4 regions of the Paenibacillus sp. FSL H3-0286 genome follow, and region 1 is predicted to be linked to each of the others. Evidence: predicted binding sites of a transcription regulator. Region 1 holds the regulator's gene; each other region holds the start of a gene.
The links. The regulator Rex, encoded in region 1, represses fermentation and respiration genes when NADH is low (regulators of the CRP and FNR family bind a similar motif). The targets are predictions, from matches to a motif close to TTGTGAAATATTTCACAA.
Positions count from the first base shown of each region.

Region 2: a site for Rex is predicted at 5,622-5,639, ahead of nadA (quinolinate synthase NadA). Genes of this name have one in related genera too.
Region 3: a site for Rex is predicted at 3,218-3,235, ahead of MHB37_RS16705 (cytochrome ubiquinol oxidase subunit I). Genes of this name have one in related genera too.
Region 4: a site for Rex is predicted at 3,429-3,446, ahead of MHB37_RS03500 (flavocytochrome c). Genes of this name have one in related genera too.

Region 1 covers NZ_CP150285.1:4,775,403-4,783,103, reverse strand. Annotated here, with positions in the region: gene panB (3-methyl-2-oxobutanoate hydroxymethyltransferase) at 1-393, shown strand, start outside; gene panC (pantoate--beta-alanine ligase) at 394-1,284, shown strand; gene panD (aspartate 1-decarboxylase) at 1,277-1,660, shown strand; gene MHB37_RS21470 (M48 family metallopeptidase) at 1,772-2,413, shown strand; gene dinG (ATP-dependent DNA helicase DinG) at 2,540-5,401, shown strand; gene MHB37_RS21460 (redox-sensing transcriptional repressor Rex) at 5,532-6,185, shown strand; gene MHB37_RS21455 (amidohydrolase) at 6,172-7,473, shown strand; gene MHB37_RS21450 (DUF5590 domain-containing protein) at 7,646-7,701, shown strand, end outside.
Region 2 covers NZ_CP150285.1:72,959-80,659, reverse strand. Annotated here, with positions in the region: gene MHB37_RS00370 (peptidylprolyl isomerase) at 1-386, opposite strand, end outside; gene hslO (Hsp33 family molecular chaperone HslO) at 396-1,280, opposite strand; gene MHB37_RS00360 (type III pantothenate kinase) at 1,328-2,095, opposite strand; gene nadC (carboxylating nicotinate-nucleotide diphosphorylase) at 2,092-2,967, opposite strand; gene nadB (L-aspartate oxidase) at 2,957-4,573, opposite strand; gene nadA (quinolinate synthase NadA) at 4,613-5,551, opposite strand; gene ftsH (ATP-dependent zinc metalloprotease FtsH) at 5,811-7,701, opposite strand, start outside.
Region 3 covers NZ_CP150285.1:3,709,546-3,717,246, reverse strand. Annotated here, with positions in the region: gene cydD (thiol reductant ABC exporter subunit CydD) at 1-623, opposite strand, end outside; gene MHB37_RS16710 (cytochrome d ubiquinol oxidase subunit II) at 692-1,708, opposite strand; gene MHB37_RS16705 (cytochrome ubiquinol oxidase subunit I) at 1,705-3,069, opposite strand; gene MHB37_RS16700 (hypothetical protein) at 3,621-5,468, opposite strand; gene MHB37_RS16695 (TetR/AcrR family transcriptional regulator) at 5,549-6,184, shown strand; gene MHB37_RS16690 (alpha/beta fold hydrolase) at 6,267-7,256, opposite strand; gene MHB37_RS16685 (hypothetical protein) at 7,511-7,701, opposite strand, start outside.
Region 4 covers NZ_CP150285.1:795,795-803,495, forward strand. Annotated here, with positions in the region: one part of gene MHB37_RS03495 (IS3 family transposase) at 8-461, shown strand; one part of gene MHB37_RS03495 (IS3 family transposase) at 461-1,365, shown strand; gene MHB37_RS03500 (flavocytochrome c) at 1,537-3,327, opposite strand; gene MHB37_RS03505 (histidine kinase) at 3,600-5,186, shown strand; gene MHB37_RS03510 (response regulator) at 5,161-5,943, shown strand; gene scfA (six-cysteine ranthipeptide SCIFF) at 6,509-6,658, shown strand; gene scfB (thioether cross-link-forming SCIFF peptide maturase) at 6,781-7,701, shown strand, end outside.

The DNA of each region.
Region 1 (7,701 bases):
GGCAAAGATGCCAAAGATGCGCAACGCCTGATGGATGAAGCTAAGGCGCTTGAGGCCGCAGGTGCTTTTGCAATCGTTCTGGAGCTGGTAACGGAAGAAGTAGCCCAAGCGATCTCTGAAGCGCTTAGCATCCCAACCATTGGGATCGGTGCAGGCCGTTACTGTGATGGACAGGTATTGGTTTTCCATGATTTGCTGCGGTATGCCTCACCTTACCGTGAGAAACGTTTTGTCAAAACCTATGCGGATGTGGGTAATGTAATCCGTGAGGGCATCAGCCAATATGTGAAGGAAGTGAAGGAACGTTCCTTCCCAGATGAAAGTCACGTTTTTAATGCAGATGAAACGGTTTTGGAATCTTTATATGGCGCTGCAAGAAAGGAAGGGAAATAAATGAGAGTCGTCAGAAGCATTGAGCAGCTGCGCGAAGCTTTGGAGTATATGAGACAAGGCGGGCACGCCCCGATTGGGTTCGTTCCTACGATGGGATACTTGCATGACGGACATGCCAGTCTGCTTCGCCGGGCTGGAGAAATGAGCAACACAGTGGTAATGAGCATTTTTGTGAATCCTTTGCAATTCGGGCCAAACGAGGATTATGATTCCTATCCGCGTGACGAGCGTCGTGATTTGGAACTCGCTGAACGTGAGGGAGTAGATATTGTATTTATCCCCAGTGTGGAAGAAATGTATCCGCAGCCTACTCGGACTACGGTCTCGGTATCGGAGCTTACTACCCGTCTTTGTGGGGCTTCCCGCCCTGGGCATTTTGATGGTGTAACCACAGTGGTTAATAAATTCTTCAATATCGTACAGCCGGATTATGCTTTCTTTGGGCTGAAGGATGCTCAACAAGTTGCTGTGCTTCGCCGAATGGTGTCCGATCTTAATATGAATGTCGAAATTATTCCTTGTCCGATCGTTCGTGAAGGGGATGGACTTGCACTCAGCTCACGTAACGTATTCTTGTCTCCAGAGGAGCGTAGTCAGGCATTGGTGTTATCTCGTTCCTTACGTGAAGCACGTCAGTCTATTGAAGAAGGAAAAGTAACAACCGTTGCTGAAGTGCGGGAATTGTTGACATCGGTTATTTCCAGCTCTCCTCTAGCGGTGATTGATTATGCGGAGATCCTAACATTCCCTGATCTTGAAGGATTAGAGGATGAAGCTCTTTTATCAGAAGTGGATGGGGAAATTATAATAGCGCTCGCCGTGAAGTTTGGCAGAACACGCTTAATTGATAATAATGTATTTATTCCAAAGGAGGTTGCTGCACTTGTTTAGACATATGATGAAATCCAAAATTCACCGCGCAACAGTAACGGAAGCGAATTTAAACTATGTGGGCAGTATTACCATTGATGAGAGCTTGATGGAAGCCGCAGACATTCTTGAGAATGAAAAAGTTCAAATTGTGGATAACAATAATGGTTCGCGACTGGAAACCTATGTAATCCCTGGACCGCGTGGAAGCGGAGTGATCTGTCTTAATGGTGCCGCAGCTCGTCTTGTTCAGCCGGGCGATACAGTAATTATCATTTCCTATGCGATGTTGTCCTCGGAAGAACTGGAGTCACATAAGCCAACGGTGGTATTCGTGGATGAGAATAACAAACCAGTGAAGCTGGCTGATCATGAATTGCATGCTACAATCGCTTAATGTATGGACTTACGCCATGTAATGAATGGCAGGGATGAAAGACCCCGATCTCGCAGAAAATGAAGTCAGGCAAGCTGAACTGATTTCATCTTCAGTAAGGGGGGATCGCCCATGTTTCAACATTTGTTTGCTGAAATGAACAAGGTGCTTCAGGAGATCGTAACAGATTACCCTACAGCGGAGGGTGCCCGCCGGAACGAGCTTTTATGCAATTATAATATGCTGCATAGACTGAGCGATAAAGTGATGGATGAATGGCTCGCTTTTGCTGAGAAGCTTAGTTCCTTTCGCGAAAGTGCTGATTTTACAGCAGAGGTCGAAGAGGAAGTGCCGGAACAGGAAGCACCAGAGCTGTGTATGGATTGCTTTGTAAGAGGTCAGGGGTATTATAAGCTGCTGATGTATGGAAAGTGTATTGATCAGTTTAAAGAAGTTATTGCGCAATACCCGGATAGCTTGGCTGCTCGATTATATTTAGCCATCTCTTATCTGCAGGAAGGTGACGGTGAGGCCGCTTGGAGTCATCTGAACCATATGCTGGGCTTGATACGGGAAACCAAGCTGAAAGCCATGGTTTATAATGCTTTAGGCTGCATACGAGCCTCACAGGAACGTTTCAATGAAGCGCAGGAATTGTTTGATCTTGCTTTGCAGCATGACCCTGCGCTTCCGGAACCAAACGTTAACTTAGAGGTATGCCGCCGTCGTGGAGGGAAGCTGCACTTTGGAAATCAGCTGGTTTCCCTTTTGTAAAAGAATAACGGTTTTGGAAATTTCCATTCAAGCGATGCATCCCCTGAACCAGTGGTGTGCATCGCCTTTTTTCGCAACTTCTGTTATGCTGATTAAGAGTCTCAATTGAAAGGGAATAGAATTATAATGAAATTTGCCGTGCTTGATTTTGAAACAACAGGAACCCAATCCGTGGGTGAAATTATCCAGGTTGGCCTTGCAATTATAGAAGAAGACCGGTCCATCTCCCGGGTATATGGTTCCTATGTCAAGCCCGGAACGCCGATTCCTCCTTTTATAACAGGTCTGACGGGGATTACCGATGATGATGTTAAGGATGCGCCTGAGCTGGATGAGATGATGATGGAGCTTGTTCCGCTCTTGGATGATGTTGTGCTTGTAGGGCATAATGTCGCTTTCGACTTCCATTTTTTACAAAATGCTTTAGATCGTTGTGGTTATTTGCCATTTCAAGGGCGGATTTTGGATACGATTGATTTTCTGAAAATTTGCTTTCCTTCGCTCACATCTTATCAACTAGGCTCTGTCAGTGCTCATTTTGGAGTGACACATGATCGTCCGCATCAGGCAGATAGTGATGCACTTGCGACTGCTTTAGTGCTGCTGAAATGTCTGGAGGAGCTCTACGAGCTGCCGCTGCTTACGATCCAGAGACTCTGTGAGCTGTTTACCGAAGAGGATAGTGATCTGGGCTGGTACTTTGATGGTCTGCTGCGAGAGCGGGAAGCGGAAACGCTACAGCCCGAAGGTGATCTGACTTTCTATCGTCAATTAGCGCTTGCAGTAGGAGATTGGACGGAGTTAGCGCCACCTAGAGATGAGCATGCTGAGAATCCGCTAGCGAATTTATCTTTTACTGATTATATGGACGAAGTAACCAAACGACTTAAAGACACATTACCGCAGTATGAAAGCCGGGAAGCTCAGGATATTATGATCAATGAGGTGATGACGGCACTTGCCGAAGACAAACACCTACTGATCGAAGCGGGCACAGGAACCGGTAAATCGCTCGGTTATTTGTTGCCTGCCATTTATCAAAGCGTTCGCACCAATGAAAAAGTCATGGTCAGCACTCATACCATTAATCTGCAGGACCAATTGCGCGAGCGGGATATCCCTTTGTTAACGCAGGTAGTTCCTTTTCCGTTTAAAGCTGCTATTTTTAAGGGAAGAGGGCATTATTTGTGTCTGCGTAAGTTTGAGCATAAAATTAATAAGAAGGACTTTATAAGCCCAAGGGAAGATGCGCTTACTGCAGCTCAGATGATTGTATGGCTCACTCAAAGTGAATCAGGGGATGATGAAGAGCTGAATTTAAGCGGCCGGGGCGGTGACTTCTGGGAGACGGTGGCAAGCGATACCGATTCCTGTCTGGGCCGTTCTTGTCCTTGGTTCCGCAAATGTTATTATCATAGGGCCAAGCATGAAGCTGGGATTGCTGATGTGGTTATTACGAACCACTCCAAGCTATTCGCAGATGTTAAGGCTGGGCACCAGCTGCTTCCGGCTTACGAGCATCTTGTCATTGATGAAGCACATCATTTAGAAGATGTGGCTGGTAAACATCTTGGCATGCATATGAAGCATTTCACGGTGGCACACACGTTATCGCGACTGTATAAAGATAGCCGAAACGGACAGCTCCCTGCTCTGCGTCAAATATTACAGTCGTCAGGCAGTGAAGAGGCTTCAGAATGGAGCGGAGTCATCGATCGGATCTACCCGGATCTGCTTACTGTCAAAGAAACCTGGGATGCACTCAGCGACAAGCTGTTCAGCCTATTGCCGGAACGCAGTGATGCAGGGGCAGGAGAAGCGGGACAACTGGTTATGCGGTTGCTTCCTGCCCGTAAGCCGAAGGATTGGGATGAATTGGTTGCGCTAGAGAACACTATGAATCTGACGTTAAGCGACATCATCCGTAAGGGTGATAAAATGCTTAACGAGATGCGTGACCAGGAAAGCCAATCCTCAGCAGACAGCCTTGTTACTGATATTAGCGGTTTATTTAAAGATTTGGCTTCCATACGTGAGCAAGTAAGATTCTTTATGGGGCTGAATGACGATAATGTAGTATATTGGCTGGAGGCAAATGGAAATTACCGCAGCAAATCCCTACAGCTGTATGCCGTCCCTGTGGATGTTAGCAACCAGCTTAAAGAGTTGTTCTTCGATAAGAAAAAAAGCATCGTGCTTACCTCGGCGACGCTATCTGTAGATAAATCTTTTCAATTTATGATTGATAATCTCGGACTTAACGAAGCTGCAGAAGAGGGACGTCTAATGACCTCACTCCTTCCATCTCCCTTTAAATATCGCGAGCAGGCACTGCTAGTTATACCGCGTGATTTTCCTAGTGTGAAGGGGAGTGTGGGCGATGCTCGATTTGTCGATACACTCGTACAGTCATTATCGGAAGCTGCTAAAACAACACGTGGGAGGATGCTGGTTCTGTTTACTTCTTATAAAATGCTGCGTCAGGTATATGATCCGCTTAAAGAGGCTTTGGCCTCACAAGAGATTACGGTGCTTGGTCAAGGCGTGGAAGGTGGCAGCCGGAGCAAGTTGATCCGCCGCTTTCAGGACAGTGCAGCATCCGTATTGCTGGGGACGAGCAGCTTCTGGGAAGGTGTAGATATTCCAGGTGAAGCACTGACTTGCCTGGCCATCGTGAGACTTCCGTTTCAACCGCCGAATCACCCGTTGGCGGAAGCGAAGTCGGAGTTATTGCAGGCCCAGAAGAAGAATCCGTTCATGAAATTATCTGTTCCTCAAGCGGTTATTCGTTTTAAGCAGGGATTCGGAAGACTGGTTCGCACGGCGCAGGATCGTGGAATAGTTATTGTTTATGATACAAGGGTTATTGAATCTCATTACGGGAAGTATTTCCTTTATTCATTGCCTGGTCCCAAAATGGAGCATATGCTTACTGATCAAATGGTCCCTCGCATAGCGGAATGGCTAGAGGATGGCGGCGCTTCTTAAAACGCTCGTCTTCAGTTTAGCTCCTCCTTATCCTTAAGGGCGGTGTGTTACAGTACCGTCCTTAATAAGGAGAGGTAGACGTTTGAATATGGATTTTCACAAGAACATTACTATTTTTAGGAGGAAAAATATGAAATCGGATAAAATATCAGAAGCCGTTGTTCGCAGACTGCCTGTGTACTTGCGTTTTTTGAATGATCTCCAGAATCGCGAAATATTAACAGTTTCCTCTCAGGAACTTGGACAAAAGCTTGATCTTAATCCCGCACAGATTCGTAAGGATTTAGCATATTTTGGTGACTTCGGCAGAAAAGGTATCGGCTATGATGTAACGTATCTTATTGAGAAAATCCGTCATATCCTGAAGCTGGATCAACAGCTTAATGTAGCTTTAGTTGGAGCAGGTAATCTCGGACATGCCTTGTCTAATTACAATGCATATCTTAAAGATACTATGAAAATCACGGCTATATTTGATTCGTACGCTCCTAAGGTTGGACGTAAGATCAACTCCCTTACTGTGCAGCCGATGGATGAACTAGGCAGCACAATTCGTGAGCAAGGTATTCGCATTGCCATTATTACCGTACCTGATTCAGAAGCTCAAAATGTAGCAGATATTCTCATTTCTTCTGGGATTGAAGCGATTTTGAACTTTGCCCCTGTGATTCTGAAGACACCACCGAATATCCGGGTGCATGCAGCTGATTTTACAACTGATCTGCAAAGTCTTGCTTATTACTTGCGGGATGGAAAGGAAGAAAGCGAACATGAACAACAATAAAACGATAATTAAGGGCGGGTATTTTCTGACTCCGGGAACGGATGAGCCGGTTCTGAGTGGATATATGACTATTGAAGATGATTTAATCACTTACATAGGAAAAGAAGAGCCTCAGATGGAAGCTGGAGTGCAAGTGGTTGATGGCAGCCGTCTGCTGTTCATGCCTGGACTTGTAAACACACATGGTCATGCGGCGATGTCTTTGCTGCGTGGATATGGAGATGATTTAGCGCTACAAGTGTGGCTTCAGGAGAAGATGTGGCCAATGGAGGAAAAGTTCACCGGTGATGATGTATACTGGGGAACCTCCTTATCTGTATTGGAAATGCTGAAGGGTGGAACTACGACCTTCCTCGATATGTATGATCATATGGACCGAGTAGCCGAGGTAGCTGAGTTATCAGGTATCCGTTCCGTATTGATGCGTGGTGTGATCGGGTTATGTCCAGAGGATGTACAGAATCACAAGCTTGCGGAAGCGATTTCTTTTGCCCGTAACTGGCATGGAAAGGCTGAAGGTAGAATTACTACTATGATCTCGCCGCACGCCCCTTATACTTGCCCTCCGGACTTCCTGGTTAAGTTCGTGCAGGCAGCGCATGATCTGGATTTACCGATGCATACGCATATGTCCGAAACGAAACGTGAAGTGGAACAAAATGTGGCGGATTACGGGTTGCGTCCTGTAGCTCACTTAGAGAAGCTTGGCATGTTCACACGTCCATCGATAGTTGCACATGGTGTTCATTTAAATGATGAAGAGATTGAGATCTTGGCTCGCCATAATGTGGGTGTATCTCATAATCCGGGCAGTAATTTGAAGCTGGCTAGCGGAGTGGCTCGGGTTACTGATCTTCTAAAAGCTGGTGTGAAGGTGTCTCTTGGCACGGATGGCGCGGCAAGCAACAATAACTTGGATATGTTTGAAGAGATGCGGCTTGCAGCTCTCATTCATAAGGGTGTCAGCGGTGATCCAACGGCTGTTCCAGCTCCAGAGGCTCTGCGTATGGCTACAGAATATGGCGCGCAGTCCATCTTTTTAAATAATGTAGGCAGACTTGCTGTAGGGATGAAAGCAGATTTCATTGCTATTGATATCGATCAGCCGCATTTGCTGCCACACACAGATCTGTTGTCTCATGCAGTTTACTCTGCTAGCGCTAAGGATGTTGAGCATGTGTGGGTGAATGGTAAACAGGTCATCAAGCATGGACAATGCTTAACCCTGGATGAGGAAGCTATCCGGCGTAAAGCGCAAGAAGCCTTCGAAGGTTTATTGAAGCGTTAAGTCTGGAGAATAACGAATAAATAATAGGCTGCGACTTTTTGCTTTTAGCAAAAGTTGCGGCCTTTTGTGTATTTTTAAGGCTGGGAAAGCTAGAAAATTATGAAATTTTGGATAAACGCGCGGGTGTGTTATATAATCAAAAAAGATATATTACTAGAAAGGGAGCTGTACCTTGAAGAAAAGGAAAAAATGGATCCTCCTGGGGTCAGTTCTGATTCTGCTCCTGGG
Region 2 (7,701 bases), 2.4 Mb from region 1:
CGAGATAATCCGAGCTGAGATTGCATTTGAGCATAATATTGCGCTTCTGATTCGTACCCAACTATAGTGCGTGCCAGTTCCTGCTTAACCTCATCGTCTGTCACGGTAATTCCTAATGCCTTAGCTTCCATGTTCACGACAATATGGTTAAGCATACTGATTAACACTTCTTCTCCATGCTTTTTTTTGAGCTCATCCATCCACTGCTGATCCGTTATCGGTTGTCCGCCTGCAGTCGCTACATCCGGTGATTCATTGTCTGTTGTATCTCCTTTAAGAAGGGCCATGGCGCGCAAACTCCAGAATAATAGACCCCCGAGCATTAAAGTTGCAACAGCTAGAATAATAACCGTATTGCGAAGTGCACGTTCCTGTCTCGTCATCATCCCAATACCCTACGAATTCGCTTGTTCTAAAATGACCTGTAAATCGTCCTTATTGAAAACATAAGCCTCATTGCAAAAATGGCATACGACTTCAGCCTGTTCATCTTCTGCAATTAATCTCTCCAGTTCATCCCGTCCTAAGCTAACCAATGTCTGCTCTACCCGCTCACGCGAACACTGACAAGCAAAGTTAATATCCAGTTCATCCATAACCACTGCATCCGGCAACAGGTAGCGCAGCATTTCTTCTGGCTCCAGCCCCTGATCGAGAAGCGCTGTTACAGAAGGCATCGCCCCTACAGCTTTTTCAATCTCTGTGATCTCCGCATCAGTCAGACCAGGAAGAAGCTGAACAATAAATCCTCCAGCCACAATTACTGACTCATCGGTATCTACCAGTACACCTAGACCGACCGCAGCTGGAGTTTGCTCAGAAACCGCAAAATAATAGGTAAAATCATCGCCAAGCTCCCCGGAGATAATAGGAATACTACCTCTGTACGGCTCTTTCATACCTAAATCTTTTATAACATCAATGAACCCTTCAGTTCCCACCGCTCCAGCTACATCCAGCTTCCCCATGCTATTGCTCGGTAAATGAATGTGAGGATTATGCACATAACCACGCACTTCTCCCAATGCATTGGATTCTGCAACGATTTGTCCGATCGGTCCATTCCCTTTAACCATAATACTCAGCTTCTCACTACCCTTGAGCATAGCGCCCATCATGGCTGCAGCGGTAACTGTACGTCCCATTGCGGCTGTAGCCGTTGGATACGTATCGTGTCTGCGTCTCAGTTCTTCAACCAATTCAGTTGTGCGGACAGCAAACGCTCTCACTTTACCATTAAGAGCCGTGCCGCGGATTAGTCGATCCTTCTTTTTTTCCATTGGGTGCATAGCCCTCCTATCTCTTCGCCTTTTAGGCTTCTTTATCTTTATTGGTTACGATCGTAAATAATTCTTAATCCTTCTAGCGTTAACATAGGATTTACTTCATCGATACAGTCCGTTTCACCCGCAATTAGGGAGGCGAGGCCTCCGGTCGAAATAACCTTCAGTTCGGGAGCGTTCATCTCGACTTTAATTCGTTTAACAATGCCCTCAACCTGACCCGCATAGCCAAAAATAATCCCGGCCTGCATCGCGTGCACCGTATTACGCCCGATGACCTTTTTAGGCTTCTCCAATTCAATTCGCGGCAGCTTAGATGCCCGCTGGTATAATGCCTCCGTTGAAATGCCTAGACCGGGGACAATCGCGCCACCAAGATAATTAGCACCTGCATCAATGCAATCAAAAGTCGTAGCCGTACCAAAATCAACAACGACAAGTGGACATTTGTATTGTTCAATCGCAGCAACTGCATTAACAATCCGGTCTGCGCCAATTTCACGCGGATTCTCATAACGTAAGTTAAGCCCCGTCTTAATTCCTGGTCCAACAATCAATGGGTCTTTCCCTATATATTTAATACACATATCCTCAATAGTCTTAACTAGTGGCGGAACAACCGAAGATATAATTACACCTTCAACGTCTTTGACAGATATACCTGACATGTGAAAAAGATTGTGTATCATTACTCCATATTCATCCACGGTCGATTGACGCGCAGTACTTAGCCGAAAATGATGCAGCAATTCGCGTTTTCTATATACACCGAGAACAATATTGGTATTACCGATATCGACAGCAAGCATCATGACAAAGGCCCTTCCTTCTTGGCATTAAGGTCTAGACTGATATCCAGACTGGAGAAGGAGTACGTAAGGCGCCCGACAGAAATCACATCCACACCCGTTTCAGCAATCCCGCGTAAGGTTTCTAACGATACATTGCCAGAAGCCTCTGTCTTAACATGCGGAGCTTTCGATTTAATCCTAGCCACGGCTTGCTTCATCATATTGTTAGACATGTTATCGAGCATTATAATATCAGCACCTGCTGCCAGCGCCTCTTCGACTTGCTCTAAATTCTCGGTCTCCACTTCGATGCTCATCGTATGCGGGATGTTCTTCCGGGCACGACCTACAGCCTGCCGAATACCACCTGCGCCTTTGATATGATTATCCTTGATCATAACTGCATCATATAACCCAAAACGGTGATTAAAGCCTCCACCAATACGAACAGCATATTTCTCCAGCATCCGGTGACCTGGTGTTGTCTTACGTGTGTCCACTAGACGAGTCGGTAATCCCTCCAGCACCTGCACGAAAGAAGCTGTACGTGATGCCACACCCGAAAGACGCTGCATCAAGTTAAGCGCAAGCCGCTCACCTGTTAGAATCGCATGTGTGCTGCCCTCAACCTCAATAATTACTGTCCCTTTAGTTACAGCTTGGCCTTCTTCGACAAGGGCTGTAAAACTAAGTGCCGGATCCACAATTTCAAAGACCAGCTCTGCAATTGGAATGCCACAAATTATACCGTCTTCCTTGGCATGAATAATCCCTTTGGACTCATGGCCCACTGGAATCGTCATCTGCGTGGTTACATCTCCGGAACCAACATCTTCCCGCAACCAAGCCTTGATGGATTGTACTAGCTCTTCATTGTAACCATTAAACATCATCGCTTAATTCCTCCACTATTCCCAGTTCGCGAATTTGAAGCAGGTGCTTACGCCACTGATCATCATCCCGCTGCGGATAATCCTCACGGTAATGCGCCCCACGGCTCTCTTCCCGTGCCAGAGCAGACTCTGTCACAAGCAAACAGCAGGTCAGCATATTAGCAAATTCATATTCCTCACGTTTGGACAATGCTGATCCAAAGATTGGCAGCTGTCGTTTTAATTCATCTAGTCCTTTAAGTAACATCTCTTCGTTACGACGTAGTCCGGCATATCGAACCATTACCTTCTGTAGCTTCAAACGACGTTCCACAATAGCTTGAGTTGGCGAATCTACACGTCCCTCGTTACTGTTAACCGATAAAACATCACGGTCCAGCGGGGAAAGCTCATGAATCCGATCAATAATACGCTGTCCGAATACAATGGCCTCAGATAATGAATTACTAGCTAAACGGTTAGCGCCATGCAGGCCTGTGGAGGAAACCTCTCCGCAAGCAAACAGACGTGGGATGGTGCTCTCTCCATTCAGATCGGTCTTAATCCCCCCCATCATATAATGCGCAGCGGGAGCCACTGGAATCCAATCACTTGTAATATCCAGTCCATAGCCCATACATGTCTCATATATTGTGGGAAACCGATGCTTCACCATCTCTGGAGATTCATGTGTAATATCCAAATAAACGAACGTTGATTTAGTATGTTCCATTTCACTTACAATAGCTCGTGCTACAATATCCCGCGGAGCCAGCTCAAGCAGGTCATGATAACGTTCCATGAACCGTTCTCCATTAATATTGCGCAAGACTGCTCCTTCCCCACGCACAGCTTCGGAGATTAAAAATCTAGGAGCTCCCGGGTAACTAAGTGCTGTAGGATGAAATTGAATAAATTCCATATCTCGTATATGAGCCCCAGCGCGATAGGCGATTGCTACTCCATCTCCTGTAGCTACTTCTGGGTTGGTAGTGTATCGATATAATTGTCCTGCTCCACCAGAGCACAGAATGGTCGCATCCCCTTGCAGGAACAACCTTCCACCACCGGGCCGTTGCAATAATGCGCCTACACATTCTCCACCTACAGTGATGAGATCGATAACATAATGATCATCCCAGACCTCAATATTCTCATGTTCGGCTACCTGTTCCGCCAATGCACGAACAATCTCATAACCTGTAGCATCCCCATTAGCATGTAAAATACGGCGATGGCTATGCGCACCTTCCTGAGTCAAAGCCAGTACCCCATCTTCCTTATCAAACAGAGTTCCTAAGCGAATTAACTCATGAACGCCTTCCGGCCCTTCATTAACAAGTGCATCGACAGCTGTTGAGGAGCAAAGACCTGCTCCGGCCATTAAGGTATCCTGCCGGTGGTAAGCAGGGGAATCATCCTCAGCTATAACAGCTGCGATCCCCCCCTGTGCATAGCGAGTATTACTTTCCATTACTGATTTCTTTGTGATCATTATGACACGCCGATCTTCACTGGCTTTAATAGCTGTGAATAACCCGGCAATCCCTGAACCAATAACAATACAATCTGTCTTTACCGTAGGAATATCCCGAAGATCAAAATCAACCAAATATTGTGGAATCATGACCGCTTTTCACCTGTTTCAACGAAAGAGTAGCGCATGCTACCGGACTTGTAGCATGCGCTCTAGGGATGTTCTGGCTTTGTCGGCGACAGCAGGCGGTACATAGATTTGTGGCTTCATCGTCTCCAGGCATTTCACCAGTTTTTTTAGATTATTAACTTTCATATTAGGACAAACAAGAAATTTGGTAGCAAAATGGAATTCTTTATCTGGACTATCCTTACGAAGCTGATATCCGGTACCATCTTCCGTTCCAACGATAAATTGCTTACGATCCGATTTCCGGCAATACTCCAGAATTGATGTAGTGCTGCCTACATAGTCACCCATGGCGACTACTTCAGGACGACACTCTGGATGAACTACAAATTCCGCATCTGGATATTTTGCTCTCATTTCTACTACATCTTTGACGGTCAACATGTCGTGAGTGTTGCAATAGCCTTCCCAAATAATCAGCTTCTTGCCCGTCTGATCTTGTACATATTGACCAAGATTCTTATCTGGGACCCAAATAATCTCTTCGGCGTCAAGGGATTCGATTACTTTCACAGCATTAGCAGAGGTACAACAAATATCGGTTTCTGCTTTAATCTCGGCGGACGAGTTGATATAAGTGACTACTTTAGCATTTGGATGTTGAGCTTTTAGCTTACGCAAACCGTCTACATTGACCATATCTGCCATTGGACAGCCTGCACGTTCATCAGGAATAAGGACGGTTTTGTTCGGGGCTAGAATTTTTGCACTTTCCCCCATGAAATGAACACCGCAGAATACAATAACTTCTGCATCTGTCTCTGCAGCCTTCTGAGCGAGTAAAAAAGAGTCGCCCCGGAAATCGGCAACCTCCTGAATTTCATCACGTTGATAATAATGAGCTAAAATGATTGCGTTTCGTTCCTTTTTAAGCTGTTCAAGACGTATACGAAGTTCTCGATTCTGTTCCTGCTTGCGCTCAAGCGCCAGAGCTTCCACCGATTGTTCTCCCCCTTAAATCCTCGCGGCTTTTCGCCGACATGATGTTATCAAATGGCATGCGCCATCATGGTGAAAAAATGAACATGCTGATATAAATAGTAAGTAATATTAATCACTAATGTACACAACGTTCCAGCCCCTGTCAATGTAACTGGACAGGCTTTAAGGCATAGAATCCCTTAAAAATTAAAATAAAAAATCCGGAGAACAGTTACGTTCTCCGGATAAATTTACATCATATGAATGGTGGACCCAATTAGGTAAGGCTAGTGCCCCCACCTTTATTGTCATCGTCAGAACCGTCATTACCCTCAGAATCAGGGTTATTCGGGATATCCTTCGATAGGTCAGGAAGTGTGGACTGTTCATCCTCAGGCTTGCCTTGAATGCGAACTCGCACATCACCGATATTGTCGATGACAGGCTCGCCAACTTCATGGGCAACACCTTCGCCACCCTCTGGTTTACCATCCTCGGAAAGGAATCCTTGTTCAATCAGTTGTGTGATCTGATCAAGCTCAAGTGTTTCTTTCTCAAGTAATGTATTGGCAATCAAGTGCATTTCTTTGGAGTGTTTGATCAACAGATCTTTACAACGTTCGTAACTCGAAGTAATAAAGTTCTGCATTTCCTGATCAATCTCATAAGCAATGGAGTCACTGTAATTCTGTTCATGCCCAATATCACGACCCAAGAATACTTGACCTTGAGAAGATCCGAACTGCATAGGTCCAAGCTTATCGCTCATACCGTACTCCATAATCATGGCACGCACGATGCGCGTAGCCTGTTGGAAGTCACTGTATGCACCCGTACCGATCTCACCAATAAACAATTCTTCAGCAACACGTCCACCAAGTAATCCAGTAACCTTATCCAAAAGCTCCTGCTTGGTAACGATCATCCGATCTTCCTTCGGAAGCATAATAACATATCCGCCTGCACGTCCGCGTGGGATAATAGTAACTTTATGCACCATATCGGCGTGCTCAAGGAAGTAACCTGCAATAGTATGGCCTGCTTCATGATAAGCTACAATACGTTTCTCGCGGTCACTGATCACACGGCTGCGTTTCTCAGTACCTACGATAACACGGTCAATAGCTTCATCCACTTCAATCATGGAAATATCTTTACGGTTACGACGTGCAGCTAGCAAAGCTGCCTCATTCAGCAGATTCTCCAGATCAGCACCTGTGAATCCGGTTGTGCGTTTAGCAACAACATCCAGTCTTACATCTTTCGTAAGCGGTTTGTTACGAGCGTGAACCTTAAGTACAGCTTCACGGCCTTTCACATCAGGACGGTCAACCGTAATTTGACGGTCAAAACGTCCTGGACGAAGCAATGCCGGATCAAGTATATCAGCGCGGTTAGTCGCCGCTACAATAATAATGCCTTCGTTACCACCGAATCCATCCATCTCAACCAGCAATTGGTTAAGCGTCTGTTCACGCTCGTCATGTCCGCCACCAAGACCGGCGCCACGCTGACGACCCACAGCATCAATTTCATCAATGAAGATAATACATGGAGCATTCTTCTTAGCATTCTCGAACAAATCACGTACCCGAGAAGCACCGACACCCACGAACATTTCCACAAAGTCAGAACCGGAAATACTAAAGAAAGGAACGCCAGCTTCACCTGCTACCGCACGGGCAAGCAATGTTTTACCTGTTCCCGGAGGACCTACAAGCAATACGCCCTTAGGAATACGTGCGCCAACAGCTGCAAATTTGCGTGGATCTTTTAGGAACTCAACGACTTCGACAAGCTCTTGCTTCTCTTCGTCCGCCCCTGCAACATCCTCAAAGCTGATTTTCTTCTTCTCCTCATTATATAACCGAGCCTTGCTCTTGCCGAAATTCATGACTTTACCGCCGCCACCTTGCGCCTGGTTAAACAGGAAGAAGAACAAGATGAACATAATTACCAGCGGGATAATTGAAGAAAGGAATGTCAGCCAAATGCTGGTACCTTCCATTTTCTTCTGAGTTAATTCAATCCCATTAACATCACTGGCTTGAATCAGTTCATTGATAGCGGCATCTGTAGGAGGAATATATGTGGAGAAGCTTTTCGATTTAGTATCGGCAGGCAGCTCTCTATACTCGCCTGTGACCAGAAAGGCATTACCCTCAAAC
Region 3 (7,701 bases), 1.1 Mb from region 1:
ACCAGTCCTTGAAGAGAGTCTAGAAACGTCCCTGAAAACTCAGCCAGTTGCGCGTATTTTTCTTCGGACTTGTTCTTCGTTTTCAGCCCTACCAAAATCATGAACAGCGGGATGAACGGAGCAGTAAACAATAGAATGAAACCTGTGTTGGCATGTTGGATAAATGTAACGACCAAAATCAGAACCGGGATGATAGCAGCTTCCATCATACGCGGCATGTATTGACTGAAATAACTATCGGCCTCATCCACAGCATCCAGAGCAATACTGACCTTTCCTCCCGTCTGTCCACGAAGGGTTGAAGGCATGGAGGCATGAGTCAAGTTTTGCAGCACGGCAGCGCGCATATTTGTCTTAGCAGTGGCAGCCATATGTAAGCCAACTATACCGTTTCCATAAGACAACAGTGTGCGTACAGCCATAACAGTTAGAAGTATGCCGAGCAACAGGATAACCGATGAAAATGAAGCTTTCTCGACAAAAATCCGTTGGACTGCTTCAGCAAGCAGTCCAGCCTGACTCACAATAGCTATACCGAGCGCGAGCGAAATGATTGCGAGGAGAGCCCTGTTTTTCCTTTGTGAAGACATTTGTTGAGAAATCAGACTGGATTTCCTCTTCACAGATCACACCTCCTTTATCTATAGGCTTGTAGGGAAACCTCAAACATGCCGTAATGGATTAAACAGCTTTATTTTTTCCCTTTTACATAATCCGCATCAAACAGGAAGAGTTTGAAGACCAGAATAAGGGATGGGATCAACAGGCATAGACCGCCGATAAACACAATTACTAACGCTAAACCCATTGCCGGTGAAGTTGCACTGCTCTGAATCGTGATATACGGATCAAGAATATAAGGGTATTGCCCAATCCCATAAGCGAAAAAGGCACAGAAAAACTGCAACATGACGCATATAAAAGCTAATCCGTAACGGCGTCCGTTATATAACAGCCACATCGCGATCATAAAGAAAGCAACGGAAAGTGCCAGCAACCACCATAAATCCATCATATTTTGAAAATGGCGCTCATTGTGTTGACCCAAATAGATAAATGCTGTCAGTGCGAGGATTATCGTCGGTGTGCTCCAAAACAGGGCGTAGTTGCGCATCAGCTTCAACGCGGAATGATCCTCCGCCCGAGAAGCGTAAAATGTCAGAAATGAGCCGCTAATGAACAAAACGGACACGATTGCCAGTCCAACGATACTCCACGATAACGGATTGGTAAACAGCGCCCAGTAATCCAGAGAAACCGTCTCCCCCTGCTTCACGATAAAGCCGCCTTCAGACAAAGTTAGCGCCACTGACAACGATGCTGGAATAAGCAAACCTGTAGCTCCGTACAAAAAAAGATATACTATGTTTTTCTTGGAACCGTAATTTTCAAAAGCATAGAATGAACCGCGAATCGCAAGAAGAATCACTGCAATGCTTCCCGGAACAAGTAACGCGGAGCCATAATAATAGGCTGTGTCCGGAAAAAATCCGACGATGCCAATATAGAAAAAGATAAAAAATACATTTGTAATCTCCCATACGGGTGATAAATATCGGGAAATCAGACGATTAATGAGATGATCCTGCTTCGTTAAACGTGCATAAAAGGCGAAGAAGCCCGCTCCGAAATCAATGGAAGCTATAATTAAATAGCCGTACAAAAACAGCCAGAGCACCGAGATGCCAATCAATTCGTAACTCATCATTCAGTGCCCCCCTTTTCCGCAGATTGATTAGGATGATCCTTCATCCATTTCTCCATCTCAGCTTCTGCCGGATTATTGTTGAACAAGCGTCTTAGCACGATTACACACATACTGCCGAGTACGATGTACAAGAGCAATAAGGCGAAGAATATAATTCTTACATTCGGTGAAGACGTGGCCGCCTCCTCAACACGCATATATCCACGGATAATCCACGGCTGTCGGCCAACCTCCGCATAAAACCATCCCAGCTCAACAGCCAGAAAAGCGAGAGGGGCGCTCAGTGCGATGATGCGAAGCATCCATTTGTTAAGCTCATTACGCTTTTTCCAGAACACAAACAGAAAATATAGAAACGAAATCGCGAGCAGAGTAAATCCAATTCCGACCATTAAATCAAACAGATAATGAACGAGAAGCGGTGGCCATTCTTCCTTGGGGAATTCCTCGAGCCCCGTCACCTCTGCATTAAAGTCACCAAAGGCCAGGAAGCTGAGCAGCTTCGGCAGATGAAGAGCCCCTAGAACTTCATGCTCTGCATTCAGCCATCCCAATAGTACCAAATCCACACTGCTGCTCGTCTCAAAATGCCACTCTGCCGCTGCAAGCTTCTCTGGCTGATGCTCGGCCAAAAACTTGGCGGACACATCACCGGCTAACGTGTTCAGCAAACCGAATAGTAAAACAACCGCCATCATGAGATTTAAAGATTTTTTGTGGTATGCGGACACACCTTTTCTCAGCATCGCGAAGGCTGCAATCCCGGCTAACAAGGCAGCTCCTGTCAAATAGGCCGAGCTTAATACATGGAACACTTTGGAGAACGTCGCCGTATTCAGCATCGCTTGCACCGGGTTAATCGCTGTGAATTGGCCTGCTTCCATGACAAAGCCCTCAGGCTGGTTCATGAATCCGTTCACCGTCGTAATAAAAACGGCAGACATGCCTGCCCCGGCGACAATCGGAATCGTCAGCAGCCAATGGATATACGGATTTTTGAAGCGATCCCACGTATACAAATAAATGCCCAAGAAGATAGCTTCAAAAAAGAACGCGAACACCTCCATGAATAACGGAAGTGCAATGACATTCCCAGCCAGTTTCATAAAATTCGGCCATACCAGGGCCAGCTGTAGTGAAATCGCTGTACCGGTCACGACACCAACCGCCACAGAAATGACAAATCCTCGAGACCACCGCTTTGCCATAAGTGTATAATGGGGGTCCTTCTTCCGAATCCCGATAAACTCTGCTATAGCGATCATTAGCGGTATACCGACGCCAATCGTCGCAAAAATAACGTGGAACCCGAGAGTCAAGCCTGTCACCAGCCTGCTCCATAGCACCGTATCAATTGCCATTCTTTAATGCTCCCTTCAAAACACTGTTCATTTTTCTATGATTAGGCCTGCTAACTGTTGGCTGCATTCAATATCAGGTTTAGCAAGGTTCAGCGACATCGTTGCCTGTTCGTTTTAGTATGACGTTCATCGTTCTTTGCTATGTAAAAAGAGAAAAAATTCACAAAGCAAGAGTTGGCGAGCCCGATTTACCTGATACTGAGCAGTCAAAATTATAATGTGACCTAATGATTAAAATCATCTTATCTTAAATTGCAAGTAATTCAATCACAGATATCTCTTAATCCCTAAACGTTCAAGAAAGGGTCAAATCTTTCTGACAACTCAGTGAATAACACAAAAAGTACCCGAAGGAGCTATTGATTGATTAGTGCATATGTGATGTCACAAGTTCCCTCCTACTTCGATGCTGGCAAAAAAACGATATTTTCTCATTTTGAGCCGTAATATATCCCCTTTTTTGCAACAAAAAAACACTGACTCAAATCATCAGTGTTTTTTGAATTAAAGCTAATTTCATCTTTGTCATGACAAATCTTGAACTGCTACTATCATTTAGTACGACCGTAGAAAAAAGAATACCCATCTGATTTCCCAAGCTTAGTCGTCTCCGTTCCGTCCACTAGCTTGACCGCTTTCAGCAACGATACAATTTGCGTATGCATTAGCTTTGCATCAAATTTGTCCATCTCTCTGTTGTCACTATCCACGAGCAGATAGTCGGGCATTGGAATGAAACCAATCACCGGTATCCCTGCTTCAAATAAGGGCTGACTCTCTCCAAACTCAAACTTGTTATGTCCACGCAATAATACAGTACGTGTGCTATCTGTCTTTTCAATAGCCTTCAGCCAAATGCCTGCCATCATTTCATTGCCTGCATAGGTATATTCTGTACTTATTTGTCCAGTTGGACCATAATGACCCGTATCATCGTCCTTCCACTCCATGCTGCCTAAATGCTCAACCGTAATTCCAGCTACAGCTTTTAAATGGCCATTCTTGCCATCCCACAGCTCTCGATGCCCCTCCATCCAGGTGGAAGTTGCCTGAGAGGACCCTTTGAACTCCGGTAATCTAAAATGCCCTGTCACAAAAGCAAATATCATCGTACGTTCCGGCTGCTCCTGCTGTAAGTAACGAATCATAGACAGCATGCCCACAGCGCCATTCTCCTCCACCACATTTATCCCATCCGTATGAGTATTTACGATAATTGCTTCGTCTTTATTCTTACCGTCAATTTTCACATAAAAGGATTCTGTTGGGGCATCTTTTTGTATTTCCGCTTCTAAAATAACCGTACCTTCTTTATGCTCCTGAGCTGCGCTGATCACCTTTTTCCCTTCCGTTTCATTAACCCAAATCGCAGGGATTCCAGCATAATCGGTGGTAAAAGGCACATATTGCTCTTCAACCTTATCGTCAGATACCCCTTTCCAGACTAAAACAACAGCTTTTACGCCCATTTCCTTCGCTTGCTCCAATTTAGCTTCTTTTAATGCTGTAGTGAGGACCAGATCGCCTTCATTTGGGGCAATTTGGTTGTCCATTGGTGATGAATCCCGCATATTCATAACGATCCCACTTGGAAAATTTCTGAAATTCTCAATTTCAATGACAGCAATTTTTCCGCTGGCCTGGCCATATTCACCACGCTTCGTATACACCAGCTCCCCAGTTACACCTTTTTCGTCAGTTTCCCCGGAATAGGGAAAAGCTGAAGAGACATGAATTTCCTGCTGATCAATCATTAAAGCACTGTTCTTTTCTTCCCATCGGTCAAAAGTATAGCGATCACGATAAACTTGCAGCCCCATATCCGATACCTGCTGCTCCAGCCAAGCAATAAACTGATTGTGACCCTCAGAGCCGGTTGTACGGCTTCCAAAAGAATTCATTACTTCAATATCTTTGAGCATCACTGCTGCAGAATCCAAATTGCGTTCATCGATCGTCACTGTCGTATCAGCAGCTAATGCTACAGGTGTTGTAATAGGTTTTGCATAGACTCCAATACCCCAAAGTGCAGTAACGATAAGTGCAGCAATGCTGAATAACACTTTACGAACCACTAGAAACGGAGTAACTCTTCTGCTTACCTTTTGCCCCAAGAGTCCTCTCCATATGCCCGCTATGATCAGCAAGAGGATAGAAAGCGCAAGCAGCCAAAAATTTCTTGTTAGTAAGAATAACCCTTCTGCCACCATCGCACTAATAAATACTACATGTAACTTCTCACGCTTCTTTAATAGTAAAAAAGAGATGCCTAATTCTGCTAATAAAAAGATGATGGTCACGATTGAGATTACCGTTTCTTCGCCAATGAATACCGTAGCACTTAGTGCTAGGATCAAAAGCAGCACTGCTGACAATCGTCTATATAAGATTTCTAACATGACGCCCTCCCATTTTAACTAACGATTATTTTGACATTACATTTGTAATGCCTTATGGTTTTAGCATATTGAAAAGACTCATGAAAAACAATGAAACGAACATCAGAATGTACAAACGGAGGGGAAATGTCATCTCAAATCATGAATTATACAGTCCAAATACCTCTCAGCATCGTTCCAATAAAGAAACCAACCGTTTGACAAGAGAAGCCATCTGTACGGCATTAGTCTTCTTGATCCAGGAACAGCCTTTTGACAAAATCACCATCACCGATATTGTGAAGCGCGCAGGGGTTTCTCGAACAGCCTATTACAACAACTATTCCTCCAAGCAAGAGATCCTGGTGGATTTGGTCGATTCGCTTATTTTTGAAATTAATCAAAAACTCTTACCTTACACCAATGAATTAACAGGCAAAGCTAAAGAACCTCAAAAATTTATCAAAGTGCTTTTTGAAGTTATTTTTCAGCAGCGGAACATCTACAAAGCACTTCAGAGTGCAAAGTTTGATCATGTAATTCTGGATTGCTTGAATGAAATGATGCTTTCTACTGCTCATGACAAAAGCGACGAGAATGTGTACCGAATATACTTTAAAGCGGGGGCCCTCTATAATGTTCTCCTTAAATGGATACAATCAGACTTTGCAAAATCCATAGACGAAATGACCAAAATTTGTCTTGAGGTATACCATACTCCAATGTCCCAGGAATAAGGTTTAAAAATCGTGTTTATAAATGAAAAAACAAAGAAACCACGGAACCAAGTTCGGCTCCGCAGTTTAATTATCAACCCTACTATTGAATTTGAATTTGTTTCATGTACTCTTTGAATGCCTCGGCGATTTCTTTGTATTTTGTATGATGCAGATAATGTGAACCTTCCATTGGGATCATTTTGCCCTGTGCGGATTGTTTGACTTGCTCCTCATGCAGCGGAATCCACTGTTTATTGTGCTCGTTATTTGATTGAACGAAGAGAAGCAGCGGCAAGTCATTTGGCATTGTGATTTTTTCTCCATTTTTGAAATTGGAACCGAGGTGGCCCAGTTCATTCATCAACGTTGGATTGGTCGCGACTTGATTCGAAATCAAACGCATCTGTTCTTTGGTATGCTCATCGAACGCAAGCGATTCATAGGGATCTCCGCTCACTTTTTGGACCAATCTCATTAGACCTGATTTTTGAAGAAATTTCATGGCGTTCAAAGGTAATTTGACATCCATTCCGGGTTGATTGGGAACGCTGCTATCGATGCCGACAAAAGCAAGAACTTCATCCGGATATGTGTTCACATAGGTCGCTCCGTAAAGTCCCGCGATGGAATGTCCCATTAGAATGTAACGGTCTAAACCCAGTTGCTGCAATGCTTCGTGAACCTCACTTACTATATTCTCAGTCGTTCTCTCCTTCTCGGTTTCATCGCTCAAACCATAACCGAAAGGCTCGACCACCACGACTTTATAATTAGGGGTAATTTCATCGATCAGCAATTTGAAATCAAGTGCAGGCGTCGGGGTTCCTTGTCCCGGTAGGAGTACAACAGTTTGTTCTCCACTGCCTTGAATAAGCACATTCATCTTTTTCCCATCCACATTGACATACTGGCCATACGATTCGATTTTCTTTTTCTCTACCCCGTCGCTGATTGCATCAACGATAAAAACGATGCCCATGAACAGCACGAGCGCCCCTACAATACCTCCGATTATTTTTAACCATAGGTTCCGTTTCTTGTGGCTCTTAGTCCCTGTTGTTTTTATTTCTACCTTATTTGCCACGTTCATCTCTTCCCTTCCTTGTCCCTGTATCTGAAGTGCCGCCTTGACGACATATTCAAAGTGTAATCAATCAAGATGTACTCTTCGTGACGACAATATGAACGGAATATGAACAAGACAAAAAAAGAAGTTTTAGATTAACATCAAATCGGAAATGAAATAATGTTCTTGTCCTTTACTCAAAAAGCAGCGTTTCTCATTAGAGATCGCTACTTTTTATTGTATACTTCATTTAATATGTGTAGGTTCTCACTATTCTATTATTTCTCAGCACAAATCATGAATATCGGTGTTGACCGGTTTAAGACTTGCTGTTTCTCATCCAGAATTTTTGCGTTCAAATTCTCTTCAGCAAAAATATTAGCGAAGCCTTCTTTTTTGAGAGTCCGTATATCCCACTCGGGACGCCATTCTCTGGTCAGCGGCAATACAAGACTCAGACGGTCTGTCT
Region 4 (7,701 bases), 3.1 Mb from region 1:
TTTTTTTATGACCAGGTACAGTACAGACGAAAAAATCCAAGCTATTATGCGTTATAAAAAGGGATCCGAGAGCTTGAAAACCATTGCAAAATCAATCGGGATTCACCATTCTGTCTTTTCAAACTGGATTAGTCAATATGAGCATCATGGTGAAGAAGCTTTTAAAAAGGGCTATACATCATATCCTGCACAGATTAAACTAGACGTACTTAATTATATGAACGAATTCGGGACGTCTGTTAGAGAAACGGCTGCGATATTTAATATTGCGAGTCATAGTACCATTTTAAGCTGGCATAGAAGCTTAGAGTTACATGGAATGGACGCCCTACAACCAAAGAAGAAGGGGCGTCCATCCATGAAAAAAGAACCTAATAAACGAAAGATTCAAACGTTAAAAGAAGGGTCTGCTGAGGCATTACAAGCAGAGGTAGAGCGTTTGAGAATGGAAAATGCATATTTAAAAAAGTTGAATGCCTTAATTCAAAACAAGGAAAAATCACCAAACAAGACAAAGCACGAGTAGTCTATGAACTAAGGAACGAATTTTCGGTGAAAGCCCTCCTGCAGCTAGCAGATATCCCTCGTAATACGTATTATTTCGTGGTAAAAACGTTTGGTATGCCCGATAGAGATAAGGAGCTAAAAGACGTTATTCAAGCGATTTACGAGGAGCATGAGGGTCGTTATGGTTATCGTCGTATTCGTGACGAGTTAGTGAATCGAGGACACCATGTGAATCATAAAAAGGTACAACGCTTGATGAAGGTATTGGGTTTAAAGTGTGTGGTACGTATGAAGAAATATCGTTCCTATAAAGGGACGATTGGCAAACTCGCACCGAACATATTAGAACGTAACTTCCACGCTGAGAATCCAAATGAGAAGTGGGTTACGGATATTACAGAGTTTAAATTATTTGGAGAAAAGCTGTACTTATCTCCAATTCTAGATCTATATAATGGTGAGATTATTACGTATACAATCGGTTCAAGGCCGGTCTACTCGCTTGTTTCAACGATGTTAGATCAAGCATTCCGTCGATTAACCGATGAAGATAACCTCCTTATTCATTCTGACCAAGGCTGGCACTATCAGATGAAGCAGTATCGTCATGCCCTTGAAGAACGAGATATCAAGCAAAGTATGTCCCGTAAAGGTAATTGCTACGACAACGCCGTCATTGAGAACTTCTTTGGTATCATGAAATCTGAATTTCTATATTTAAAGGAATTCGAAAGTATCACACATTTCAAACAAGAGCTATCAAAATACATCGATTATTACAACAACAAGCGAATTAAGGCAAAACTAAAAGGCCTGAGTCCGGTACAGTACCGAACTCAGGCCCAACAAGTCGCTTAATTATATACCTGTCTAACTTTAAGGGGGCACTTCATTCGCAATGTTGCTGACAGGGCGGTTTGCTATGTCATAGAGGGCAGCTTGAAAGTTAGAGTCAACCTGCACATTACGAACTATCTTGCACGTTTTTAAGGCTAACTTATTAATAGAGCAGTTACACAAAAAATAAGATTACTCTGCTACAACTTGTTTGCCTGCAATCCGGCCGAATGTGAAGATATCAGCGATGGCATTACCGCCAAGACGGTTTGTACCATGAATGACCCCTGTTACTTCACCTGCAGCGAACAACCCAGGGATGACTTCGCCTTTTTCATTCAAAACGCGAGTCTTCTCGTCGATCACCAAGCCGCCCATTGTATGGTGAACGGAGGGTACAGCTTTTTCGATGTAGTAAGGGCCTTTTTCAAGAGATTTCAATCCACCGCGATGTTTGAAATCAAGGTCTTTACCTGTTTTCGCATAATCATTTACTTTATTAATCGTTTCTTTCAAAGTGTTCACGTCAATTTTAAAGAAATCAGCGGCCTCTTCAATCGTATCGGCTTTAAAGAGCAAGCCTTGTTTAACGAGTTGATCGTATTCGTCTTGATGAACTTCTATCGTTTTACCGATATCCTCAATGCCTTGATTCCATAATTGATACGTATATCCACCCGTTTGGGCAAGAATTGCTTTAGAAATAACGTCACGACGTTCTAATTCCTCAACGAAGCGCTTGCCTTCTTGGTTAATCAGGATCGCACCATCGAAGCGGGAGTCTGCAACCAGGGAAATAACACCTGTCTCAGGATTACAGATTGGATACGTTTGAATACTCTCCATGTTTGTCAGTTTGGCGCCAATCGTTTCTGCCATAACGATACCGTCACCTGTAGATCCTGGTGTATCGGTAGTCATATATTTTTCATCCATTGTAGGGTTATACTTCTTACGCATCTCTACATTGGATCCAAAACCACCGGTAGCGATGATGACGCCTTTGTTCGCATGGAATGTGATCTTGTCGCCAGTACCCGAAGTCGCAGTTACACCTGTTACTTTGCCGCTTTCGTCCTTCAGCAAGGTTTCGGCTTTCATATTCGTTTTGATCGTGATTTGATCAGCGTCTGTTTTGGCTTTTAACTTAGTAATCAATTCAACACCTGTATGACCTACAGGAATCAACGCACGTTTTCTGGAATGGCCACCAAATTGGAACAGATGATCAGGTAAGAACTCTACCTTGATATCATCGCGCAGCCATTCGGCAGATGCTAGAGCATTGTCGGCAAGAATACGAACCATCTTTGGATCCCCGAGGTTGTCTCCGCCTTTCATCGTATCATTATAGAACAAGTCAGCCGTGTCATCTGTGATGCCAAGAGCACGTTCAACCCAGTTGTCAGGCGCATTCATCTCACCACCGGAAATCAATGTGTTGCCGCCAACAGCTGGCATTTTCTCGAGCAGAACTACATTAGCTCCAGCGCTCTTCGCTTCGATAGCCGCACTAAAGCCAGCACCCCCGGCACCGATGACGACAACATCATAGGTTTGCTCGACTTCTTCTTTGTCTTTGCTTCCACTGACTGCAGCGCCAGCGACAAGGGTAAGTCCAGACTTCGTAATTGCATCTTGAATGGCTTCGAGATATCCTTTGCTTGTAACTGTAGATCCGCTAATGGCATCAACTTTTGCGCTGTTAGTTGCCATGACCTCTTGCTTGAGCTGCGTATAAACAGGTTCTGCAAGTACTTCATTTTCCTTATGCTCTGTCACTTTAATGTCAGTGATCTTGTTATCTAATAAGGAGACTTGTACTTTAATATCGCCATGTTTACCTTGCCCAACTCCTTCAAAGACTTGAACTCCGTTTGCATCTGCAGCGGGCTCTGCATCTTTACTGCCGCAAGCAGCAAGCGTGAACATAAGACTGAGGACTAGTAGAATAGATAACAGCTTTTTCGTGTGAGTTCGCATAATATCTCCTTCATTCTGTTGTGGATTGGTTACATACACTAGGGAGAGGAAGATTTGCTAGGCAAATCCTTTATCTCTAGCCTAGACATGAATGTTATTTCATGTGAAAATATGCACAAGACCTATTATAGATTTAGTACAGCATTATGTATTTGCACAGATTAGTGTTTTTTTGTCTTTTTCGGGCATGTAAGAAACAGATATTGTGAAGGGCTATGATTACAATGAAATCAATTCACTTAAAAATTACGTTAATCGCAGGAGGCTGCTTCTTGCTGCTGTTCGTTGCATTGCTTGTAACAATATATTTGGAGATGAACCATACGGTTGTCCCTTTGAATAAGAACTTAACGCAGCAAGTGGTTACTGCACGCAGCGACCAGATTGATTATTGGTTTAATCAGCGCATTGGAGAGATAGACATGCTTGCTTCTCTAGCTTCGGACCATCAGTGGACACGAGATGAATTGCTGCAAGAGTTCGATAAGTTCGAGGCGAAGAAGAAAGTAGAGTACGAATCCATACGCGTGGTGGATATTCACGGAAATTCCTGGTCAGCAAGGGACAAGCCTTTTTCGATACTAAACCGACCCTACTATCGAAAACTGCTGAATTCAGATTCCAATTATGTGGTAAGCAATCCGATCGTATCCAAAGCGAATGCAGCCGAAATCGTCGTCATTCTTTATCGCGTGAATCCATCGGTGAATGATGAGGTAGCTTATATTGCCGCAGCCGTCTCCGTCAAGAAGATGAGGGAGATTGCTCAAGATGTAATGCTATATGACCAGTCAGGCCAGCTTATCGTCGATTGCAGAGAGCTGGGTGAAGAAGATGGAGCGGAGGATACAGCAGATAAGAAGAACATGAGTGTATTTGAGGCTCCAATTCAAAATGTGGAAGGCTGGAAGTTAGTACTCAAAGTACCGAATTCAAGTCTATCGTTAGCGGTGATCAAAACCCAGCGGACTGCATTGCTGGTAGGCGTTCTTATCGGTAGTGCGTTTATCGTCTTTCTGGTGCTGCTTGCTTCTTCCATTATTCGTCCAATTCAGTCGCTTCGCCAGGTAATGGAAAATGTGCAGAACGGCAACCAAACCATACGAGCAGATGTTACGCGCTCGGATGAGATCGGCGATCTTGGACGAAGCTTCAATGACATGCTTGTTCAATTATACGCTGTGGAGCAGGACCGAAAGGAGATGGAACTCAGACTGATTCATGAGCAGATCAAGCCGCACTTTTTATACAACACATTGGATACGATTCAGTGGATGGCAACGGAACATGGAGCAGACAATGTGGTGGAGATGGTGGAAGCGCTTAGCGCGTATTTCCGATTAGGGCTTGGCACAGGCAGTCCCTACATTCTGCTTGATCAGGAGTTGTACCATGTCGAGAGTTATCTTCATATTCAAGGTGTGCGATATGAGGAGATTCTGGACTACGAGCTTCGATATGATGAAAAGCTTGCTCAGTGCCAAGTTGTTCGCTTCATACTGCAGCCTTTGGTGGAAAATGCGATTTATCACGGGATTAAGCCACTTGGGGATCAAAAGTGCAAAATTTCGATTACAGCATATAAACAGGCCGATTATTTGGTTATTAAGGTTGAAAATAATGGGGTTATGATTCCGGAAGAGAAGCTTGAGCAGATAAATCAAGCCCTTCTTGATGATACATATGATCGTTCTGCCACAGGCTTTGGGCTATATAGTGTAAACCATCGCATTCGACTAGCTTACGGAGTGCCATATGGCCTTGCAGTGAAGAGCGAAGATGGCATTACCGTTATGGTCATTCGAATACCTTTGGACGGGGAGTGGAATGAAGATGTGGAAGATTGTCATCGTCGATGATGAAACGATCATTCGCAAAGGCTTGCGACAATACATTGAGGAGAGTCCGTATCTTTTTGAGGTTGAAGGAGAAGCGAAAAGTGCAAACGAAGCATTGAATATGGTGGAGGAAGCCCTACCACATGTATGTCTTGTGGACATCAACATGCCGAATATGAATGGGCTCGATCTGATGAATATATTGCGCGAACGCTGCCCGTCGGTTCTGGTTGTCATCATCAGCGGGTACGATAACTTTGAATATGCGCGTCAAGCCGTGCAACTGCAAGCATTCGATTATGTATTGAAACCTGTGCCGAAGAGTGATCTGAACAAGCTGCTTCATCGGATCGATGAGCATCTTCAGGTAAAATATCCTTTGCATTCACATGAAGGCAGGGTGGATAAGGAGCCGGAGCTTCCCGGGTATACAGGGGATGGAACAGTGCTTATCCAAAAAGTGACCGAGTATATTGACAGTCATTATCAGGATCCGGAGCTGTCTATTACTCGAGTAGCAGCACTATTTCATATCAACCAAACCTATCTTAGTAAGCGTATGAAGCAAGAAATCGGTGCTTCATTCCTTGACTATGTCACCGAGCTTCGGATATCGAAGGCGAAGGAGATTCTGGATGACGTAATGCCGAATATCAAAATCGGGGATCTGGCCGTGAAGGTAGGGTATAAGAGCCAGTACTATTTTAGTCGTGTGTTCAAAAATAGAGTCGGCTCAAGCCCCTTAGAGTACAAAAAGCATCCGTTCGGTTATGGATAGGAGGGCCATTCTCGTCCCTCTGCAGCACGCCATAGATGCTATGCTCGGAGCCGCCTTCTATCAAAACGGTTGGATTTTAAACATGAGCGAGAAGATGAAGTTAAAGCATCCAATTGTGCAATATTTTTATGAACTAAGGCGTCAAGAGCAGATAAACTGTCTGGAAGTGTCTTAGGGCTCCTCATATAAGTTTGTTCACATTGTCCACCCACGCATGTGGAGAGTGTCGCTCTACTGGTAAGGAAGGATACAGTGCTATGAAATCCTTATATTTATTGGACTTTACGGACAAGTATGAGAAAAAATGTTGTTAAAGAGATGGCATCATTGCTGTCTCTTTTTTGTTTCACTTTTTTAGCATTGCTCTGACTCTGGTTCCCGCTGCCGCATCCTACGATCACAAGCATGAAAGACTGCACGAAAATTAGTGTTGATGCTTATGTTTAACCCCTCTCTGCTCTGCTAGGTGACAGGCATCATAGACGTACCTGCGTGATGTTGCTACGATGTTCCATGGAAATTAAGTGAAAGTGATCACAAGAAATTACAGAAGGAGTCATTTATCGTGAAAAGAATCGTAACACTGAGCACCCGCAAACTGATGGATACCGCAAAACACGGCGGATGCGGCGCATGCCAGACCTCTTGCCAGTCCGCTTGTAAAACTTCCTGCGGCGTTGCAAACCAGAAGTGTGAAAATGCAATGAACAGATAGGATTCGGAATTTTACCGCCCATTGCTCTGCTGATGGGCGGCTATTTTTAAGAAATGGATACTATCCCTAAAGGATGGCGAAGCCGTTTCTACTTGTGTGCAAAAGGAGCTTGATTAGTAAGTATGATTCATCAATATAAACTAAACGGATACAATATCGTGCTCGATACCTATAGTGGCTCGGTGCATGTTGTTGATGACCTAGCATATGAAATTATAGCGGATTATGAGAAAACTTCTGTCGATCAAATCGTGACAACAATGTTGGATAAATATAAAGATGATTCCAGCATTTCCGAGAGCGACATTCGAGAAACCATCGTGGATATCGAGGAGCTTATAAATGATGGACAGCTCTTTACAAAAGATGAGTATGAGAACCTCTCGCTCGATTTAAAAAAACGAAAAACTTATGTCAAGGCACTCTGCCTCAATGTTGCGCATACCTGTAATTTGTCATGTGACTATTGCTTCGCTAGTCAGGGGAAATACAACGGAGATCGAGCAATCATGAGCTATGAGGTTGGACAAAAAGCTATCGATTATCTGCTTGAAAACTCAGGTCATCATCGAAACCTGGACATTGACTTTTTCGGTGGGGAACCACTTTTAGCCTGGAAAGTGGTTAAACAGATCGTAGCTTATGCAAGAAGCAAAGAACAAGAATACAAAAAGAAGTTCCGCTTCACCTTCACGACGAACGGGATGCTGCTGAACGATGAGGTCACCGAGTTTTTAAATCAGGAAATGTACAATGTCGTATTGAGCCTAGATGGAAGGAAAGAGGTTCATGACCGGCTTCGCCAAACAGTTAACGGAAAAGGCAGCTACGATCATATTCTTCCGAAGTTCCAGGAATTCGTTCGTAAGCGCGGAGACCAAGAGTACTATGTACGGGGAACTTACACTCGTAACAATGTCGATTTCACCAACGATATATTTCATATCGCAGACCTTGGTTTTGACAAAATTTCGATGGAACCGGTTATCTGTGATCCAAGGGAACCCTATGCACTTACCGAGGAGGACCTCCCGGAGATATAT